DNA from 3 places in the Microbulbifer hydrolyticus genome. Region 2 is predicted to be linked to each of the others. Evidence: predicted binding sites of a transcription regulator. Region 2 holds the regulator's gene; each other region holds the start of a gene.
The links. The regulator sigma-54, encoded in region 2, starts transcription at its own class of promoters, with help from an activator protein. The targets are predictions, from matches to a motif close to TGGCACANNNNTTGCNNT.
Positions count from the first base shown of each region.

Region 1: the regulator sigma-54 is predicted to act here: its motif matches at 3,242-3,259, upstream of galU (UTP--glucose-1-phosphate uridylyltransferase GalU).
Region 3: the regulator sigma-54 is predicted to act here: its motif matches at 4,356-4,373, upstream of glnA (glutamate--ammonia ligase).

Region 1 covers NZ_CP047491.1:3,235,448-3,242,173, forward strand. The annotation lists gene rfbD (dTDP-4-dehydrorhamnose reductase) at 1-71, opposite strand, end outside; gene rfbC (dTDP-4-dehydrorhamnose 3,5-epimerase) at 93-647, opposite strand; gene rfbA (glucose-1-phosphate thymidylyltransferase RfbA) at 649-1,566, opposite strand; tRNA gene GTQ55_RS13880 (tRNA-Ala) at 1,911-1,986, opposite strand; gene galU (UTP--glucose-1-phosphate uridylyltransferase GalU) at 2,170-3,081, opposite strand; gene gltX (glutamate--tRNA ligase) at 3,325-4,800, opposite strand; gene GTQ55_RS13895 (PI-PLC domain-containing protein) at 5,038-5,730, shown strand; gene GTQ55_RS13900 (glycerol-3-phosphate dehydrogenase/oxidase) at 5,714-6,726, shown strand, end outside.
Region 2 covers NZ_CP047491.1:3,097,430-3,104,155, forward strand. The annotation lists gene lptC (LPS export ABC transporter periplasmic protein LptC) at 1-200, shown strand, start outside; gene lptA (lipopolysaccharide transport periplasmic protein LptA) at 187-744, shown strand; gene lptB (LPS export ABC transporter ATP-binding protein) at 832-1,557, shown strand; gene GTQ55_RS13300 (RNA polymerase factor sigma-54) at 1,790-3,265, shown strand; gene hpf (ribosome hibernation-promoting factor, HPF/YfiA family) at 3,433-3,726, shown strand; gene ptsN (PTS IIA-like nitrogen regulatory protein PtsN) at 3,782-4,243, shown strand; gene rapZ (RNase adapter RapZ) at 4,343-5,203, shown strand; gene GTQ55_RS13320 (HPr family phosphocarrier protein) at 5,244-5,513, shown strand; gene mgtE (magnesium transporter) at 5,597-6,726, shown strand, end outside.
Region 3 covers NZ_CP047491.1:212,715-219,440, forward strand. The annotation lists gene ppc (phosphoenolpyruvate carboxylase) at 1-2,501, shown strand, start outside; gene thiI (tRNA uracil 4-sulfurtransferase ThiI) at 2,611-4,077, opposite strand; gene glnA (glutamate--ammonia ligase) at 4,438-5,844, shown strand; gene GTQ55_RS00960 (DUF4124 domain-containing protein) at 6,080-6,726, shown strand, end outside.

The DNA of each region.
Region 1 (6,726 bases), 140 kb from region 2:
ACGCCAGCAGGCACCTGTTTTTGAAGCTGCTTGCCCAGCTGACCGTTTTTACCGGTGATCAGGATTTTCATTTTTATCGCGCTCCCGATCCATCAAAGATCATCAAAGACAACGGCATCTTTCAGCAGCTTGCCTTCGGCGTCTTTGGCGGAAAGCCTGGGTTGCTCACCATTGACCAGCGGCCATTCGATGCCGATTTCCGGGTCGTCCCAGCGCAGGGAGTGCTCGTGCTCGGGCGCGTAGTAGTCGGTACATTTGTATACAAACTCAGCGGACTCACTGGTGACGTAGAAACCATGGGCAAAGCCTTCCGGCACCCACAGCTGCCGCATATTGTCGCTGTTCAGCAAGACGCCTACCCACTGGCCGAACGTGGCTGAGCTTTTGCGCAGATCTACCGCAACGTCGAACACTTCACCGGCGGTGACGCGCACCAGCTTGCCCTGGGTGCTCTGGGTCTGGTAGTGCAGGCCGCGCAGGATGCCCTGCCCGGATTTGCTGTGGTTATCCTGTACGAACGTGCGTTCGGCACACTCGCGGTTGAAGAAGTCCTGACGGAACGTTTCCAGGAAGAAACCGCGCTCGTCGCCAAAGATTTTGGGCTCGATGATTTTTACATCGGGGATTGTGGTATCGATTACTTTCATATCAACGTGTGAACCGGTGGTCGCGGCCGGACTCGGCGATCAACTGCATCAAATACTCTCCGTAACCACTTTTCATGAGTGGCTGCGCCTGCTTCTCAAGCATCTCTGCATCGATAAAGCCTTTACGGAAAGCCACCTCTTCCGGGCAGGCCACCTTCAGGCCCTGGCGGCGCTCAATGGTCTGCACAAACTGGGCGGCCTCCAGCAGGTTGTCATGGGTACCGGTATCCAGCCAGGCGGAACCGCGCCCCATCAACTCAACGTTCAGCTTGCCCTGCGCCAGATACATGCTGTTGAGATCCGTGATCTCCAGCTCGCCGCGGTGACTGGGTTTGATTTCACGCGCCAGGTCACAGACCTGATTGTCGTAGAAGTAGAGACCGGTAACCGCATAATTGGACTTTGGCTGGGCCGGCTTTTCTTCGATACTGATGACTTTACCGGAACTGTCGAACTCGGCTACACCGTAGGCGCGCGGGTCGGCGACATGATAGCCAAACACGGTGGCGCCCTCTGTTCGCTGGTCGGCATTTTTCAGCACTTCGTTGAAACGTTCCGCGTAGTAGATGTTGTCGCCCAGCACCAGTGCACTGGGGTTGTTGCCCACATGCTCACGGCCAATCAGGAAGGCCTGCGCCAGGCCATCCGGGGAGGGTTGTACTGCATAGGTAAGGTTAATACCCCACTGGCTTCCGTCATCCAGCAGCTTCTGAAAAAGCGACTGCTCTTCCGGCGTGGTGATAATCAGGATATCCCGGATGCCCGCCATCATCAGCGTGGTCAGCGGGTAGTAGATCATGGGCTTGTCGTACACTGCCATGAGCTGCTTGCTGACACCTTTGGTCAGTGGGTACAGCCGGGTGCCGGAGCCGCCCGCCAGTATGATTCCTTTTCGACTGGATGCATTCCCTGTTTCCATCTACTCCCCCAATTGAGATTTTGAGTACTTATTGGTTGGATAATTTACAGTAATTTGAAGGCTACTTACCTCGACGTAATCACTGCTTTTACTTCCGTGTGTTACTCCCACCATTTAACCGGGAGTTCAATTCCCCCCGCAGTGGAATTCTTGTTCATTTGCGCGGGATGATTCGCAGGCTTTGCCTGCTCACCCCTTCGGGGTCGCTGGTGCGCCAGCCCTGCCGCCTACGGGCGCTCTGCGTCGCCTGCGGCTCCTTGTGAACCGGGAGCTTTACCTCGCTCCCGGGCAGTTCTGCCAAATTAAAAAAGGCCGCATCCTTTCGGATGCGGCCTTTTTTAATTTGGTGGAGCTAAGCGGGATCGAACCGCTGACCTCAACACTGCCAGTGTTGCGCTCTCCCAGCTGAGCTATAGCCCCAAAGTTGCTTTCCTGTTTGGGTTTCCCCCGAAAGCGAGGCGCATTTTAACAGCGGCCCCTCGCGTGTCAACCAGAAAAAACAACTTTTTAATCAAATAGTTAGAGGCGTACAGGAGAAGTTCGCCTGCCGCTCTTTGTGGATGCAGGGTCAGCCGCTGGCCCCGCACCCACCCTCAAAGCAGCTCAGGCCACGGCTTCTTCGCGCTGCTGCTGCCCTTCCAGGAACTCTCGGAGCCCAGCACCGATGTCCGCATGGTGCAGGCCGTACTCGAACTGAGCCTTCATGTAGCCCAGCTTGTTACCACAATCGTGACTGTGACCAACAATCCGGTAGGCATCCACGCTCTGGATCTTCAACAGCTCGTCAATCGCGTCGGTCAGCTGGATCTCACCACCGGCACCGGGCTGAGTTTGCTCCAGCAGGGCCCAGATTTCCGCGGGCAGCACGTAGCGGCCTACCACGGCCATATTGGAGGGGGCCGCATCGACGCTGGGCTTCTCTACCATGCCGTCAATCTTGGCTACGCTGCCTACCTTCAGGTCGGCACCCAGGCAATCGACTACGCCGTATTTGCTGACCTCTTCCCAGTCGACCGACTCCACCATGATCTGGCTGGCACCGGTCTGCTCGAAGTTGCGCACCATGGCAGCCAGGTTGGTCTTGGTCAGGTCGGACGCATATTCATCCACCAGCACATCTGGCAGCAGCACCGCGAAGGGGTTGTCACCCACTACCGGGCGCGCGCAGGCGATGGCATGCCCAAGGCCTTTCGCCTCGGCCTGGCGCACAGAGATTACGGTTACGTCGCGCGGGATGATTGCACGTACTTCGTCCAGCAGCTGGCGCTTCAGCCGGTGTTCCAACTGGGCTTCCAGCTCGAAAGAAGTGTCAAAGTGGTTGGCGATGGCGTTTTTACTGGCGTGAGTAACCAGGACAATTTCCTTGATCCCGGCCTTGACCGCTTCATTCACTACGTACTGGATGAGCGGCTTGTCGACAATCGGCAGCATCTCTTTCGGGATGGCCTTGGTGGCCGGCAACATACGAGTCCCCAACCCCGCAACTGGAATGACTGCTTTTTTCACATTAGTCATATTTTTTCCTTTTTCTTGAAATACTGCTCGGTTAATCCATTAATCCTAGATCTGGTGGAATTCTACCGGCGAAATGTGACAGTTGTCACACAAAATCCCCGGATTGCTACATTTTGTTGCATTTTTGTTCAATTGACCGCCGTTTGCGCATAAATATACACACGCAAAAAAAATGCCACTCCGGGCAACCGGGTGGCATGCGGCTGCCCGCACCTCCGATCGACACCAGAGGTGCGAGCAAGTTTAGGCCAGGCTTGCGTACTCTTTCTCCCAGCGCTTCAGCACCTTCTTGCCCGCGCCGCCGAGCACATCGATGGCCTGGCGCAGGCGCGCGCGGCTGAGATCGGGGCCGAGCAGATCCATGGCGTCCATCACCGAGAAGCTGGCGGTGGTGCCGCTGATGGCCACAAACAGCGGCGCGTTAAAATCTTTCAGTTTGATATCCATCTGCGTGGACAGCTCCTTCACGGCGGCGAAGATGTTGTCCTTGCTCCAGCTGCGCAGGGCTTCGAGCCGCCACAGTGCGAACTGCAGCAATTTCTTCTGCTCATCCAGCTCCAGCTTGTTGCCGGCAAAGCTGTCTTCGGTCAGCGGCAGTTTGCCGGCGGCGAGGAAGCTCACCAGTGGCATAAAGTCACCGAAGGTCTCCATGCGGCCCTTGGCCTGGGGCAGCACCTTGAGCAGGTTGTCGCGGTTCAGCAGCCAGCTTTGCAGGCGGTCCGCCAGTTGCTCGTCTTCCAGCTCGCGGATCCACAGGCCATTCAGCCAGCTGAGTTTTTCCACATCGAATACCGGGCCACCGAGGGACACGCGCTGGATGTCGAAGTGCTTGAGCATTTCGTCCAGGGTGAACTTCTCGCTCTCGTCCGGCATGGACCAGCCCATGCGGCCGAGGTAGTTCAGCAGGGCCTCGGGCATAAAGCCGGCGCGCTGGTAGTAAAGGATCGAGGTGGGGTTCTTGCGCTTGGACAGCTTGGTCTTGTCCGGGTTGCGCAGCAGTGGCAGGTGGCACAGCACCGGCATCTCCCAGCCGAAGTATTCGTACAGCAGCTTGTGCTTGGGGGCGGAGTTGATCCACTCCTCACCGCGCAGTACGTGGGTGATTTCCATCAGGTGGTCGTCGACCACGTTGGCCAGGTGGTAGGTGGGCATGCCGTCGGACTTGAGCAGCACCTGGGCATCTACCTGCGCCCAGTCGATCTCGATGGGGCCACGCAGCAGATCCTCTACCACACAGGTGCCGCTTTCCGGCACGTTCATGCGCACCACGTAGGGCTCGCCGGCGGCCTTGCGCTTCTCCACCTCTTCCGCCGGCAATGCCAGGTCGGAGGGCTTGAGAGTTGCCTTGCCAGACTCCTGCAGTTGCGCGCGCAGGTGATCCAGCTCTTCCGCGGTACGGTAACAATGGAAAGCGTGACCCTTGGCGACCAGCTCTTCGCAGTATTTCTTGTAAATGTCGCCGCGTTCACTCTGGCGATACGGCCCGTGGGGGCCGCCCACGTCCGGCCCTTCCTGCCAGTCGAGCCCGAGCCAGCGCAGGCTGTCCAGGATCGCCTGTTCGGACTCCGGGGTGCTGCGGGCCTGGTCGGTATCTTCGATACGCAGCACAAACTGGCCACCCTGGGCCTGGGCGAAGCACTGGTTGAACAGGGCAATATAGGCAGTACCTACGTGGGGGTCACCGGTGGGGGAAGGAGCGATACGGGTTCTTACGGTCATAAGTCGCCTGATTAGGTTGATTTACATCAATGGCTGGATTTGAGGCGCGGCATTATATCGGTCGGATCAAGGGGCGCACAGTGGGCCAGAGGTTCGAATCGCGTTTCGACAGTCCCCTCCGATGCCAAAACCTGCTTGCAACCCCCCCCATAACAACTATTTTTCATGTAGAGATCGCGCAGTACTCCTACCCACCGACCCACACAATAAGGCCACGCCCGGCAGGAACGCACTTCGATGTTGATTGCGCATTTAGGCGACAAAATTCACCACCCCGAAAACACCCTGCCCGCGTTTGAGGCGGCCCATGGTCTGGGTGCCTGTGCGATTGCCACGGAAGTACAGTTCAGCAAGGAGCAGACCCCGTGGTGCTGCGCCGGCGTTGGCGTCGAACTTTCCCATGCGGGAATCTCAACCCCGCTGCACCTTCTCAAAGACAAGGACCTGTACACATTGCCGGTATCAAGTTTCCGGGACCTGGTGGAATGGGCTATCCGGCACCGGCACCTGGAATGGTTTGTGGAGCTGAGCCCGGAGACGTTGCAGGCCACCGGCGCGGAAACGGCACTTCACCGGCTGCTGGATGAAATTCACGGTTCTACCGATCCGTTCGTGGTGCTCACATCGGATCTGCGCAGCCTGCGATTGGCGCGCAACCTCGGCTTTGATCAGGTGGCCCTGCGCGTTCCCAATGTGGCGCGCAGCCTCTCCGTAGAAGTCGTGACTCTGGCGCCGGATTACCTGTTCATTGACCACGCCACCGTCGATTGCCAGGAACTGCCGCCCGGGCCCTGGCAATGGGTGGTGCACGAGATCAACACGGCGCAGGGCGCGGTGCACTGGCGCCACCGCGGGGCCCACCACATCCTGACGGGGAACCTGCCGCTGTTGATGCGCTCCCGGGAGGCCAGCAATGTCTATGGAATATGATGTTCTGGTTGTCGGCGCCGGTATCCAGGGTGCAGGGGTCGCTGAAGCGCTGACCGCTGAAGGCCACCGTGTGGCCATCCTGGAGCAGGAGTCCATCGCCCACGGCACATCTTCCCGCTCCTCCAAGCTGATTCATGGCGGGCTGCGCTATCTGGAAAGCGGGCAGTTCTCACTGGTGTACGAATGCCTGAAGGAGCGCCGCTGGTTGCTGGCCAACAAGCCGGACCTGGTGCACATGGTGCCCTTCCTGATCCCGGTTTACCGGCACAGCCGCCGCCCCGCCTGGAAAATTCGCCTGGGACTCAGCTTGTACGCCCTGCTGGCCGGGCTCTTCTCTTCGCAGTCGCGCTTTCGCTCCATCAGTCTTCAGGACTACGACGCGCTGTGCGGGCTCAACGGCGACGACCTGTTGGCGGTGTACCGCTATTACGACGCGCAGACAGACGATGCCGCACTCACCCGAGAGGTCATCCAGAGCGCGCTGCGCGGTGGCGCCGAGCTGATCTGCCCGGGAAGCCTTGTGGGCGCCGAGGTCACCGACAAGTTTGTGCGCGTGGATTACTTCCATGAGGGCCTGCTCAATACCCTGCACTGCCGCGCACTGGTGAATTGCTCCGGCCCCTGGATCGAAGACACCAACAGCAAGTGCTCCCCCAGCGCCAAGTTGCCGCCGCTGGAACTGGTTGCCGGCACTCATATCCAGGTGCCACTGAAACTCGCCAACAAGATTTTCTACGTGGAAGCCGAGGACGGCCGCGCGATATTCGTGATGCCCTGGCAGGGCGAGACGCTGGTGGGTACGACTGAGCGCCCCTATCACGGCGATCCATCCGAGGTCGCTCCCACGCTGGAAGAAAAGGCGTACCTGCTGCGCACCCTGAAGCAGTATTTCCCGGAAACCCGCCCGCTGCAGTTGAACGAACTGAGCGACAGCTTCGCCGGCCTGCGGGTACTGCCCCTCGCCAACAGCAACCCGTTCTCCCGCAGCCGCGAGAC
Region 2 (6,726 bases):
GGGAACTACCGGAACCGGGAATAACCCTGCGCACCCCCAGAATCGTGATCAAGCCCCGTGAGGAATTCGCCGAGACCGACAAAGTTGTTACCATTGCCGACGGCCCCAATCGCACTACTGGCAAGGGCCTGCGCGCGGATCTCAAACAAGACAAGGTAGAAATTCTGTCCGATGTGGAAAGCAGCTATGAAGCCCAATGAATTCGCCCGTCATCGGCCAACGATAACCGCTAAGAGCCGCGCACTTTGGGGCACCGTCCTTGCCACCCTGATACTGGCCACCAATGCGCTGGCGCTACCGAATGACCGCGAGCAACCGGTGAAAGTGTCCGCCGATAAACTGGAAGCCAATCGCAGCAAGAACCTCTCTGTGTACAGCGGCAATGTGGTTATCCGTCAGGGGTCCCTGCAAATTCGCGCGGATCGCGTGGAGGTTCACGGCAGCGCCAAAGGCGAAATCAGCAAGGTAGTGGCCACCGGCACCCCGGCCCACTTCCAGCAACAGGTGGAGGAAAGCACCAGCCCGGTCAAGGCCCGCGCCAGGCGAATCGAGTTCCTGGTGAGCAGTGACGCCCTGCAACTGACCGGCGAGGCCTTCGTCGACCGCGATGGCAATACGCTGTCTGCCGAACGTATCGATTACGATCTCAACAGCGAGCAGATGCAGGCTCAGGGGCAGTCAGAGAAGAAGCGCGTGGAAATGATCTGGAAGCCGGAATCCAAGCCGGCCGAAGACGGCCAGTAGCCTCCCACTGAGGTCACAAGCGCAAATACCCGAAAAAATTACCAAGCTGGAGCCGCAATGCCGCTCCACTAGATACCGGAATTCGCCATGCCGACGCTCAAAGCGTTACATCTCGCCAAGCAGTACAAAAAGCGCAAAGTCGTCCAGGATGTCTCCGTGAGCGTATCCAGCGGCCAGGTCGTTGGACTGCTGGGCCCCAACGGCGCAGGTAAAACCACCTGCTTCTACATGATTGCCGGACTGGTTCAGGCAGACGCGGGACAGGTGCTGATCGACAGCGAAGACATTACCGGCTTCTCCATGCACGGCCGTGCTCGCAAGGGGATTGGCTATCTTCCGCAGGAGGCGTCGGTGTTTCGCCGCCTGTCGGTGGCCGACAATATTCTCGCCATCCTGGAAACTCGCAAGGACCTCAGCAAGAGCCAGCGCAAAGAACAGCTGGAAGCCCTGCTGGAAGAGTTTCACATCACCCATATCCGCGACAGCCTGGGCATGGCGCTGTCTGGCGGCGAGCGCCGACGTGTGGAGATTGCGCGCGCCCTGGCCACCAACCCGGCTTTTGTCCTGCTCGACGAGCCCTTCGCCGGCGTGGATCCTATCTCCGTCAACGATATCAAGCAGATTATCCGCCATCTGCGCGACCGGGGTATCGGCGTCCTGATCACCGACCACAATGTGCGCGAAACCCTGGACATCTGCGAGACCGCCTATATCGTCAGTGAGGGCCATATTATCGCCTCCGGAAACCCCAGGGACGTCGCAGAAAACAAACAAGTGAAAGATGTCTATCTGGGACATGAGTTCACCATCTAGGCAGATTCAGGTATTTTCATCTGCCCATTTCCCTTTTCTTTAGGCAGTCATCATACCTAACCCCCCTGTGACCGGAGTCTCAAAATTTTTCGGCACGCTTATTGCTTAACCCGCCCCTTGTGTTCCGAATTGCCCCGCGGTAGTCTGCAGGAAATGAGCTTTACGCCGCCGCTTCAAGCATCAAATTTGTCGCGGCGGGCCAACGCCAGATTTTTCTGCCGGCAACCCCCATATGAAGCAGTCACTCCAGTTAAAACTCGGCACACAGCTGACGATGACACCGCAGCTGCAGCAGGCTATTCGTCTGCTGCAATTGTCGACGCTGGATCTGCAACAGGAAATCCAGTCGGCACTCGACAGCAATCCGTTGCTGGAATCGGACTTCGATGAAAATGCCGGCGAGTCCCATCAGGACCAGAACACCCCCGCCAGCTCCGAAGGACAGGAGCGGGAAACCGCCGAGCGCGAAAGTGCCCGCGAGGCCCAGAACGAATCCTCCGCTGACGGCGAATGGAACAGCGAAATCCCGGATGACCTGCCGGTAGACACCCGCTGGGACGACATCTACACCAGTGGCAGTTACAGCGGCGGCGACGGCGAAGACTATGCGCTCGAGCAACGCAATGCCGCTTCAGAGAGCCTGCAGGATCACCTGGTGTGGCAGCTGAACCTGACCCCACTGACCGATATCGACAAACTGATCGGTGAGGCCCTGATCGACGCCATCGCCCCCAACGGGTTCCTCGACGCGGACCTCGACGAAATGGCTGCGGCCTTCGGGGTCGACACGGACGAAGTGCAGGCGGTGCTGAAGACCATTCAGCAGCTCGAACCCGCAGGTTGCGGGGCCCGAGACCTGCGTGAGAGCCTGCTCCTGCAGCTGCGCCAACTACCCGAACACACCCCCTGGCTCGCTCAGGCCCAAACTGTTGTGGGCCAGCATCTCGATCTGCTGGGCAAACGGGACTTTCGCCAACTGAGTCGTCGCACCCGCCTGAGCGAAGCACAGCTCGGCGAGGTCATGCGCCTGATCCAGACCCTCACCCCCTACCCAGGTGAAGCATTTGGCGGCGAAGAACCCCAGTACGTGGTGCCCGATGTGATTGTGAGCCGCAAGCAGCATCGCTGGGTGGTGGAACTGAACCCGGAAACAACGCCCAAGCTGCGCATCAATGATACCTACGCCTCACTGATCAAGCGCGCTGACAATTCCAGCGACAACAACTACCTGCGCGATAATTTACAGGAAGCGCGCTGGTTCCTGAAAAGCCTGCAGAGCCGCCACGAGACACTGCTGAAAGTGGCCAGCTGCATCGTGGAAAAGCAGCAGGGCTTTTTCGAACAGGGGCCAGAAGCGATGAAACCCATGGTACTGGCCAACATCGCCGAGACCATCGGCATGCACGAGTCCACCATCTCCAGGGTTACAACTCAGAAGTACATGCTGACTCCGCGCGGGGTTTTCGAGCTCAAGTACTTCTTCTCCAGCCATGTCAGCACCGACTCCGGCGAGGATGCTTCCTCCACCGCCATCCGCGCCCTGATCCGCAAACTGATCGACGCCGAGCAGCCGCGCAAACCCCTGTCTGACAATAAGATTACCCAGGAGCTCGACTCCCAGGGCATCAAGGTGGCTCGCCGCACGGTGGCCAAATACCGCGAGTCCATGGGTATACCATCTTCCAGCGAGCGGAAACGACTGATATAGATAGATCAGTCACAAAATAGGGCTGTTCAACACTACCCCGGTCAGTTTCTGGGCAACCAATAGCCAGACATTGAGTGTATCCTTCCATTCTGGCGCACTTCCTAGTAGGGTTGCCGCCCTGTGCGGGGGTGCAGCCCAATTGTGTTGTACCCGATGAGGAGAAATCCATGCAGATCAATATCAGTGGCCACCATGTAGACGTAACTCCGGCCATTCGCGATTACTGCCAGACCAAACTGGACAAGCTCTCCCGCCACAATGACCTGATCACCAATACCCAGGTCATCCTGTCCGTCGACAAACTTATCCAGAAGGCCGAGGCACGGGTTCACGTGAACGGAAACAAGGATATCTTTGCCGATTCGGAGTCAGAGGACATGTACGCAGCGATCGATTCGCTGACTGACAAACTCGACCGGCAACTGCTGAAACACAAAGAAAAGTTACGCAGTCACCGCTAGTCGTAACACAACCCAGGTTACCGGCTGGCCTGTACCGCTAGATCATCAGTAAGTTATGACATTGGAAGCATTACTCTCTCCCCGCCTGAGCCTTTGCCATCTGGCGGGGAGCAGCAAGAAAAAGCTGTTACTCAACATCGCCCAGGCGATCTCAGAACAATACCCCGATCTGGATTCCGATACCGTGTTCAACCAGCTGGTAGCCCGGGAACGCCTGGGCTCCACCGGTATTGGCGAGGGTGTTGCCATCCCCCACTGCCGCCTGCCCGGCTGTGAGCAGCCCATCGGCGTTCTCTGTACTACCTCTCCCGCCGTAGATTTTGATGCCATCGACCGCCAGCCGGTTGACCTGCTTTTCGCATTGCTGGTTCCTGAAGACTCCGAGCAGGAGCACCTGGACACATTGGCGGAAATTGCCGCCCTGTTCAGCGACAGCCGCGTACGCGAAAAGCTGCGTGAAGCCACCACCAGCGACGACCTCTACGCACTGGCCATAAACAGCGCCGCCGCGGCATAATAGCTATCGCGTGTACTGGCGGCACCCCGTTGCCGGCCGTGCTCAAGTTAGCCATCCCGGCGGTACATCAGCCCCGGTATCAGCAAGGAGTGCTTGTCTATGCGACTGGTCATAATCAGCGGCCGCTCAGGCTCCGGTAAAAGCTCGGCCCTGCAACTGCTGGAAGATGTTGGCTTCAACTGTATCGACAACCTTCCCGCGAGCCTGCTGCCCGAGCTGATCCGGCGAGTCGCCGAACAGCCTCCCCAGGAAAACACCCAGCTCGCGCTCGGCATCGATGCCCGTAACCTCTGGCATGATGTTCGCCAGGCCCCCAAGGTCATCAACGACCTGCGCGAAAGTGGTATCGACTGCGATGTCATCTACCTGGATGCCCGCTCACCGGTTCTGGTACAGCGCTTCAGTGAAACCCGCCGCAAGCACCCCCTGAGCGACAGTCACACGCACCTGCTGGAAGCACTCAATCGCGAAAAGGAGCTCCTCGCCCCGCTGGCATCCATGGCCGACCTGGTCATCGACACCAGCAGCCTCAGCCTGCACCAGCTGCGCGACCAGGTGAAATCCCGCGTGGTGGGCAAGGATTCACCGGGCATGGCGATCCTGTTCCAGTCTTTTGGTTTCAAACACGGTGTTCCGGTCGATGCCGACCTGGTCTTCGATTTGCGCTGCCTTCCCAATCCCTACTGGATTCCGGAGCTGCGTAACAAGACGGGAATGGATCCCGAGGTCGCCGAGTTCCTGCGCTCTCACGAGGAGACCGAAGAAATGCAGCGGGACATCACCCGCTTCCTTGAGCGCTGGCTGCCCTCCTATCAGCAGAGCAACCGCAGCTACACCTCTGTGTCCATTGGTTGCACCGGTGGCCGCCACCGCTCGGTGTATATGGTTGAACAGCTCGCAAAGACCTTCGCCAGCCAGTTCGAAAATATCCAGATTCGTCACCGCGAGCAGCAGAAGTAAGTCCCGAGCAAGCAGAAGAACAGCCCAAAGAATTCAGCCCATGCAAAAAAGCCGCATCACCATCATTAACAAACTCGGGCTCCACGCCCGCGCCGCAAGTAAATTTGCCCAGACCAGTGCGCGCTTCTCTTCGGAAGTGAAAGTGCATTGCCAGGGCAAAGCGGTGGATGGGAAAAGTGTTATGGCACTGATGCTGCTTGCCGCCGGCAAAGGCGTGGAGCTCGAGCTGGAAATCTGCGGCCGCGACGAAGACGCCGCACACGAAGCCATCTGCATGTTGATCAACGACCGGTTTGGCGAAGGCGAATAAAGCTCCTTCTGCCGCTATAATGCCGGCACTCACAGTGCTCTCAAACAGCAGGTATCTCTGTGCCCAACCCCGTCAGTGCCGACATTAAATTCCGCGCCCAGAACCAGCTCGGCGAGCTGTACGCTGCGCTGGACAGTGGCACCGGGCGCGAGGTACAGCGCATGCTGCACTCGCTCTCCCCCCAGAGTATTGCAGAACTGCTGGAAAGCTCCCCGCCGCGCATCCGTCAGGTCCTTTGGAAGCTGATTGACCGCGAGGTGGAAGGCGAGGTTCTGCAGGAGCTTCCCGACGAGATCCAGAGTCAGATACTCGCCACCATGGACACCGAGGAAATGGTGGCCGTCATGGAGGGGCTGGATGCGGACGACGTAGCCGATATTCTCCAGCAACTGCCGGAGCGGGTGATGGCAGAGGTCCTCTCTGCCATGAGCGAAAGCGATCGCCAGCGGGTCGAGGGCGTGCTCGCCTACGATGAGGAGACCGCCGGCGGCCTGATGGATACGGATATCGTGTCCGTGCGCCCCAACCTGCACCTAGACGTCGTGCTCCGCTATCTGCGTCGCCACGAACAGCTACCGGAGTCCACCGACAATCTTTTTGTGGTCAACCGCAAAGACCGCTTTATCGGCCTGCTGCCGCTGACCAAGCTGCTCACTACCGACCCTTCGGTTACCGTGCGTGAAATCATGATTACCGATGTGGAGCCCATTCCCGCGGACATGCCGGACGACGAAGTAGCCCAGCTGTTTGCCAAGTACGACTGGATTACCGCACCGGTGGTGGACGAGGAAAAGCGGCTACTCGGCCGTATTACCATTGATGACGTGGTGGATGTGATTCGCGAGGACGCGGACCACTCCCTGATGAGCCTCGCCGGCCTGGACGAAGAGGAAGACACCTTCGCCCCGGTAAAACGCACGGCGCCGCGACGCGCCGTATGGCTGGGCATCAATCTCCTGACCGCCCTGCTCGCCTCATGGGTAATCAACCTGTTCCAGGACACCATCGACAAGGTAGTGGCACTGGCAGTATTGATGCCTATCGTGGCCAGTATGGGCGGCGTCGCCGGCAGCCAGACATTGACGGTCGTCATTCGCGGAATGGCGCTTGGCCAGGTGGGACGCAGCAACCTTAGCTGGCTGCTCTCCCGCGAACTGGGGTCCGGGGCGCTCAACGCCATTCTTTGGTCCACCGTCATGGGCGGCGTTGCCGC
Region 3 (6,726 bases), 1.3 Mb from region 2:
CTGTAGGAAAACTACGGGAACTGCTCGACCCGCTGGATGATGAGACCCTGCTCGAAGTCGCCCGGGCCTTCAGCCAGTTCTTGAACCTCGCCAACCTTGCCGAACAGCGCCACCGTGAGCGCCTGCGCCGCCAGCACGAGCGCTTCCCGGGAGATCCCGATACCGACCGCGGCCTGCGCCAGGTGCTGGCAGAGCTTAAGAATGCCAATGTGGGCCAGGAGCAAATCCGCCAGGTGCTGTCTGACCTCTCGGTAGAGCTGGTGCTCACCGCGCACCCCACCGAGGTGACCCGCCGTACCCTGATCCGCAAATACGACCAGATCGCCGACCTGCTGGCGGGACTGGATCGCCCGGATTGCACACCGGAGGAGAGCGATCACCTGCGCCGGCTGCTGCGGGAACAGATTCTTTCCGCGTGGAGCACCGACGAGATCCGCCGCGAGCGCCCCACCCCCGTGGATGAGGCCAAATGGGGTTTTGCCACCATCGAGCAGTCCCTGTGGCAGGCCGTTCCCCAGGGGATGCGCGGTATCGAGGAAGAGCTGGAGCTCGCCGGCCTGGATCCCCTGCCTTCCGACTGGGTGCCCATCCGCTTCGCCTCCTGGATGGGCGGTGACCGGGATGGCAACCCCAATGTGACGGCGAAGGTAACCCGGAAGGTGCTTACGCTGGCGCGCTGGATGGCTGCCGACCTCTACCTGCGGGACGTGGAGAACCTGCTCGCAGACCTGTCTATGCACCGCGCCAGCGATGAACTGCTGGCGCGTACCGGCGCGAGCCCGGAACCCTACCGGGTGCTGCTGCGCGAAGTGCGCGACCGCCTGCGCAACACCCGTGCCCTGATGGAAGCCCGGGTAAACGGTTCTGCGGAGCCGGAAGGCGAAATTTACTCGAGTGGCAGCGAGCTGCACCAGGAGCTGAGCCTGATCGACCGCTCCCTGCGCGCGGTGGGCCTCGGTGCCATTGCCGATGGCCAGTTAAAGGATACGCTGCGTCGCCTCAACTGTTTCGGCATCACCCTGCTGCGCCTGGATATCCGTCAGGAGTCCACCCGGCATGCGAACGTGATCGATGCCATCACCCGTTTCCTGGATCTTGGCAGCTACGCCAGCTGGGGGGAGCAGGTGAAGCAGAAGTTCCTGATCAGTGAGCTGGAAAGCCGCCGCCCGCTGGTAAACGGCGCCTTTTTTGACAGTGAGTTCTGTACCGACGAAGTGCGGGAGGTGCTCGATACCTGCAAGGTGATCGCGGAGCAGGGCCCGGAAGGATTGGGTGCTTACGTGATCTCGATGGCGAGGACCTCGTCCGATGTGCTCGCAGTCATGCTGCTGCAGAAAATTGCCGGCGTGAAATCACCGATGCGCGTGGTGCCGCTGTTCGAGACCCTCGACGATCTCAACAACGCTTTCGGTACCATGAGCGCGCTGCTCGAAATCCCGTTCTACCGTGAACGCGTCAAGTCCGGTCAGGAAGTGATGATCGGCTACTCCGACTCGGCCAAGGATGCCGGCTTCCTCGGTGCTGCCTGGGCCCAGTTCCGCGCGCAGGAAGCGCTCACTGGAATTTTCCGCGAGCACGGAATCCCGCTGACCCTGTTCCACGGCCGTGGTGGGTCCATCTCCCGCGGCGGCTCGCCCACCCGCATGGCGCTGCTGTCGCAGCCCCCGGGTTCCGTCGCCGGTCGTATCCGCGTCACCGAACAGGGCGAAATGATCCGGGTGAAATACGGCCGCCCATCGGTGGCCGCGTATAACCTCGAGCAGTATATCGCCGCGACCCTGGAGGCGACCCTGTTGCCACCCGCGGAACCGCGCCCGGAATGGCGCGCGGAAATGGATCGCCTGACCCAGGCCTCGGTGCGCGCGTATCGAGAGGTAGTGCAGGATGACCCGGCACTGGTGTCCTACCTGCGTACCGTCACCCCGGAAACCGAACTCAGCCGGCTTGCGCTCGGTAGCCGCCCGGCACGACGCAAGCCCGGCGGCGGTGTGGAAACACTGCGTGCGATTCCCTGGGTATTCGCCTGGACCCAGATGCGCCTGATGTTGCCCGCGTGGTTGGGTACCGGCGCCGCACTGGAAACCGGACTGGAAAATGCGCCGGATACCCTGCGCGAGATGAGCGACCAGTGGCCGTTCTTCCAGACCGTTGTGGATATGCTGGAGATGGTGCTGGCCAAGTCGGATACCCGCGTCGCGCTGTGGTACGAAGAGCGCCTGACCGATGACCCGGAACAGCAGCGTCTGGGTGTGGAGTTGCGCAGCCGCCTGGCGCGCACCGTCGCCGCCCTGAGTGAGCTCACCGGCCGCGAGAGCCTGCTGGACAACAACCCGGTCATGCGCTGGTCGATCCGCGTGCGCGACCCCTATACCGATCCGCTGCACCTGCTACAGGCCGAGCTGATGGCGCGCCTGCGCACCCGCGAGGAAGACCCGGTGCTGGAAAGCGCACTGATGGTCACCATTGCCGGTATTGCGGCGGGTATGCGCAACACCGGTTAACAGATCAGGGCAGAGGTTGAAGCTGCGGCGGCCAGAAATGGCCGCCGCTTTCGTTTTTGAAGCCCGGCGGGGTGCCGGGACGTCGTTCAGGGAAGATCGCTAGAACGAATTAATGCTCGGGTTTTTCCGGGCGGAATACGCCGACATTTTTGTAGCCTTCGTCCAGCAGGTGCGACGCATGCAGTTGGCTCATCACGCCGCGGGCGCAGTACAGCAGGTACTGTTTTTCCTTGTCGAGTTTCTGGAATGCCGTACTCAGACGATAAAACGGGATTGTTTCCACTTCTGCATTTTCCAGCTCCAGAGGGTTCACCTCTTCCTCTGTCGGGTGGCGAATGTCGATCACAATGGCATCGCCCGGCTCGGTGACAATTTCCACCGGCGGCGCATCTTCGCCCAGGTCTTGCATCACTTCGTCGATATTCTGCATCACCCGGTTGCCAATGGCGCGATCCAAAACGGTGAAGTCGAAGCGGGTTTCCTCGTGCAGGACTTTTTCCATTTTCGCGCGGGTGGTGGGCTTCACTGAAATCACACCGCAGTATTCCGGCATATTCGCCGCAAACTCCTCGGTGCCGATTTCGCGCGCGGTGCGGATGATGTCAGTCTTGTCGGATGTGATCAGCGGGCGCAGCACCAGGGTGTCGGTCACGCTGTCGATCACCGCGAGGTTTTTCAGGGTCTGGCTGGATACCTGGGCGATGGCTTCACCGGTCACTACTGCGTCTACGTCCAGCTCCTTGGCGACGGCGGAGGCGGCGCGCAGCATCATGCGCTTCAGGGTGACGCCCATATAGGAGTCGTCGACCTGCTCGAGGATTTCCGCCACCACTTCATCAAAGGGAACCGTGATGAATTTTACCCGGTGAGAGGCGCCGTATTTTTCCCACAGGTAAAACGCCACTTCCTTGACGCCCAATTCGTGCTGGCGTCCGCCGAGGTTGAAAAACAGGAAGTGGGTGCGAATGCCGCGCTTCATGGTGAGGTAGCTGGACACGGTGGAGTCGAAGCCGCCGGAAACCAATGAAAGTACCGGGTCCTGGGTGCCAAGCGGAAAGCCACCGAGGCCCTGATGCAGCTGTTCAATGACGTTGAGTTTGTCGTGGCGGACTTCCAGCTTGACGGTGATATCCGGGTTCTTGAGTTTTACCCCCGCTGCCTCGGTATTCTTGTTGAGGCCGCCGCCCACATACTGCTCTACGTCGAGGGACTGAAAATCGTGCTTGCCGGTGCGTTTAACGCGCACGCAGAAGGTCTTGCCCGCGAGCTGCGGCCCCCAGATCGGAAGGGTCTTCTGGTAGATGTCGTCCAGGTCGCCAAGGGGGAACTGCTGAACGCGGGCAAAGTTGGCAATGCCGGGAGTGTGCGCCAGTACCTCTTCAATGCGGTCGCAAAGGTGGGATACTGCATCGGGTGCAATGACATCAATTTTTTCCCAGTCTTTCTGCACCTTGATGCGGTCGTCCAGCTGCCGCATTAGCTTGCGCAGGTTGTCGGCAAGCTGGCGTGACATGCGCTTGCGTACCGGGTTGCTCTTGATGGTGATCTCTGGGAAAAACTTTACGACGAAGTGCATGTGAATGTGCCGGAACCGCTGTTGAATTTGAGGCCGGGATCGAACCATCGCGCTTCCCGGGAAAGGTGGCGAATTATAAACTCGCTATCGGGAATTTGCTTGTGGCACTAAAATGGTGCTTTTCGTGACTTGCTGGCCCCAAAATAGTGCATGCGGCTCTTTGGGGGCACCATTTTTGGGACTACTGTGTTTGTGCCGTAGTGGCAGGTGACTCAAAACCGGCCGCTGTTGTTGGGCTCAGCACCCCGGATAAGATCTATAGCCCGTTTGCCCCAATTTGGCACACTCCTTGCTTCGACTGTTGCCACAAGACAATGCGAATTGGCGCAACACATAACTTTTCATTCTTGGAGGACTGCAATGTCAGCGAAAACGCTCGGACTGATTAAAGAGAGCGAAGCCAAATGGGTAGACCTGCGCTTCACCGATACCAAAGGTAAGGAACAACACGTTTCCATTCCGTCTAAGGAAGTTGGCGGCGAGTTCTTCGAAGAAGGCAAGATGTTCGACGGTTCCTCCATCGCAGGTTGGAAGGGCATCAACGAATCCGACATGATCCTGATGCCGGACGACGAAACCTCTTTCCTGGACCCGTTCACCGACGAAGCGACTGTCATCATTCGCTGTAACATTGTCGACCCGATCACCGGCCAGGGCTACGAGCGCGACCCGCGTTCCATCGCGCTGCGCGCCGAGGAATACCTGAAGTCCACCGGTTTCGGTGATACCGCGCTGTTCGGTCCGGAGCCCGAGTTCTTCGTATTCGACGACATCACCTGGGGTGCCGAAATGGGTGGCGCCTTCTACAAAATCAATTCTGAAGAAGCGGCCTGGTCTTCCGGTGCCTCTTTCGCGGAAGGCAACATGGGTCACCGTCCGGGCGTTAAGGGCGGCTACTTCCCGGTTCCGCCGGTCGACTCCCTGCACGATATCCGCGCTGCCATGTGTTCCGCGATGGAAGCCATGGGCCTGGAAATTGAAGTACACCACCACGAAGTGGGTACTGCTGGCCAGTGTGAAATCGGCGTTGGCGCCAACACCCTGACCAAGAAAGCGGACGAGGTTCAGATCCTGAAGTACGCGGTACACAACGTAGCGCACGCTTACGGCAAAACCGCGACCTTCATGCCCAAGCCGCTGGTAGGTGACAACGGTTCCGGTATGCACGTGCACCAGTCCTTCAGCAAAGACGGCGTAAACCAGTTCGCCGGTGACGCTTACGCTGGCCTGTCTGAAACTGCCCTGTTCTACATCGGCGGTATCATCAAGCACGCGCGCGCTCTGAACGCGATCTGTAACTCTTCCACCAACTCTTACAAGCGTCTGGTTCCGGGCTTCGAAGCGCCGGTAATCCTGGCCTACTCCGCGCGCAACCGCTCTGCGTCCATCCGTATTCCGTTCGTGCCGAGCCCGAAAGGCAAGCGTATCGAGACCCGCTTCCCGGATCCGACCGCCAACCCGTACCTGGCCTTTGCAGCCCTGCTGATGGCTGGCCTCGACGGCGTGAAGAACAAGATCCACCCGGGCGACGCTGCGGACAAGGACCTGTACGACCTGCCGGCAGAAGAGCTGGCCGAGTACCCGACCGTTGCTTCCAGCCTGGAACAGGCTCTGGACTGCCTGGATCAGGACCGCGCGTTCCTGACCGAAGGTGGTGTATTCACCGACGACGCCATCGACGCCTTCATCGAACTGAAGCGCGAAGAGGTGCAGCGTGTGAACATGACCACTCACCCGGTTGAGTTCGAGCTGTATTACTCTGTATAAAAACGGCGAGAGCGCCCCGGCCTTAAACGCCGCAGGCGCTACCGTTTAAAACGGAGTATCATCTGAGCGCCGCCGCCGGGCTCTGTTCATACAGCGGTCTGGTGAGAACGGTGCAAAGATGACGAGAAAGCCCACACCCGCAAGGTGTGGGCTTTTTTTATGCGGGTAGAGGAGAGAGGAGTACACTAGCCTTTACTATGCAACCTCAAATAGAAAGTGAGAGGCAGGAAAGCCCATGATCAGGTGGATTGCACTGCTGGCGGTGTTGCTGGCTGCGCCGGTTCTGGCGCAGCAGGACTCGGCGGCCGATGACAAAAAGGCGAGTGGCACCTCAGGTGGCAGCGTATACAAGATTGTCGGACCGGATGGCCGGGTGACATTCAGTGACAGCCCCCCCGCTGGCCAGAAAGCCGAGAAGGTCGAGATAGGCCCCATCAACGTACAGCCCATCGCGCCGAAGCAGCCGTTGCGGACACGTAAGCTGTCCCCCGGGGATAGGCGCGACCGCGATGACTACGAGGGCCCGGTTAACTTTGCGATCGTGAGCCCCGCCAATGACGCCACCATCCCGCCGGGGCAGCGGTTTGTCGTGCTGCAGGTCGCCCTCGACCCTGTCCCCAAAGACGGCTACGAATTCTTTGTTGTGGTTGACGGTCAGCGCTGGTCGGGTACGTCGTCCGGTACCAGCCTGGATATCTCGGCACTGGAGCGCGGCACGCATACGATACAGGCGGTGTTGCTAGGTGCTGGTGGGCGCCCCCTGGCCCAGTCCCAGGCCATCCAGGTCCATGTAAAGCGTCCCGGTGGTCAGATCCCCGATTTCCCTGCCGAACAGGCGCCGCAGATGCCGAAGTTACCCCAGGCCCCCGGCGTCGCCAGGCC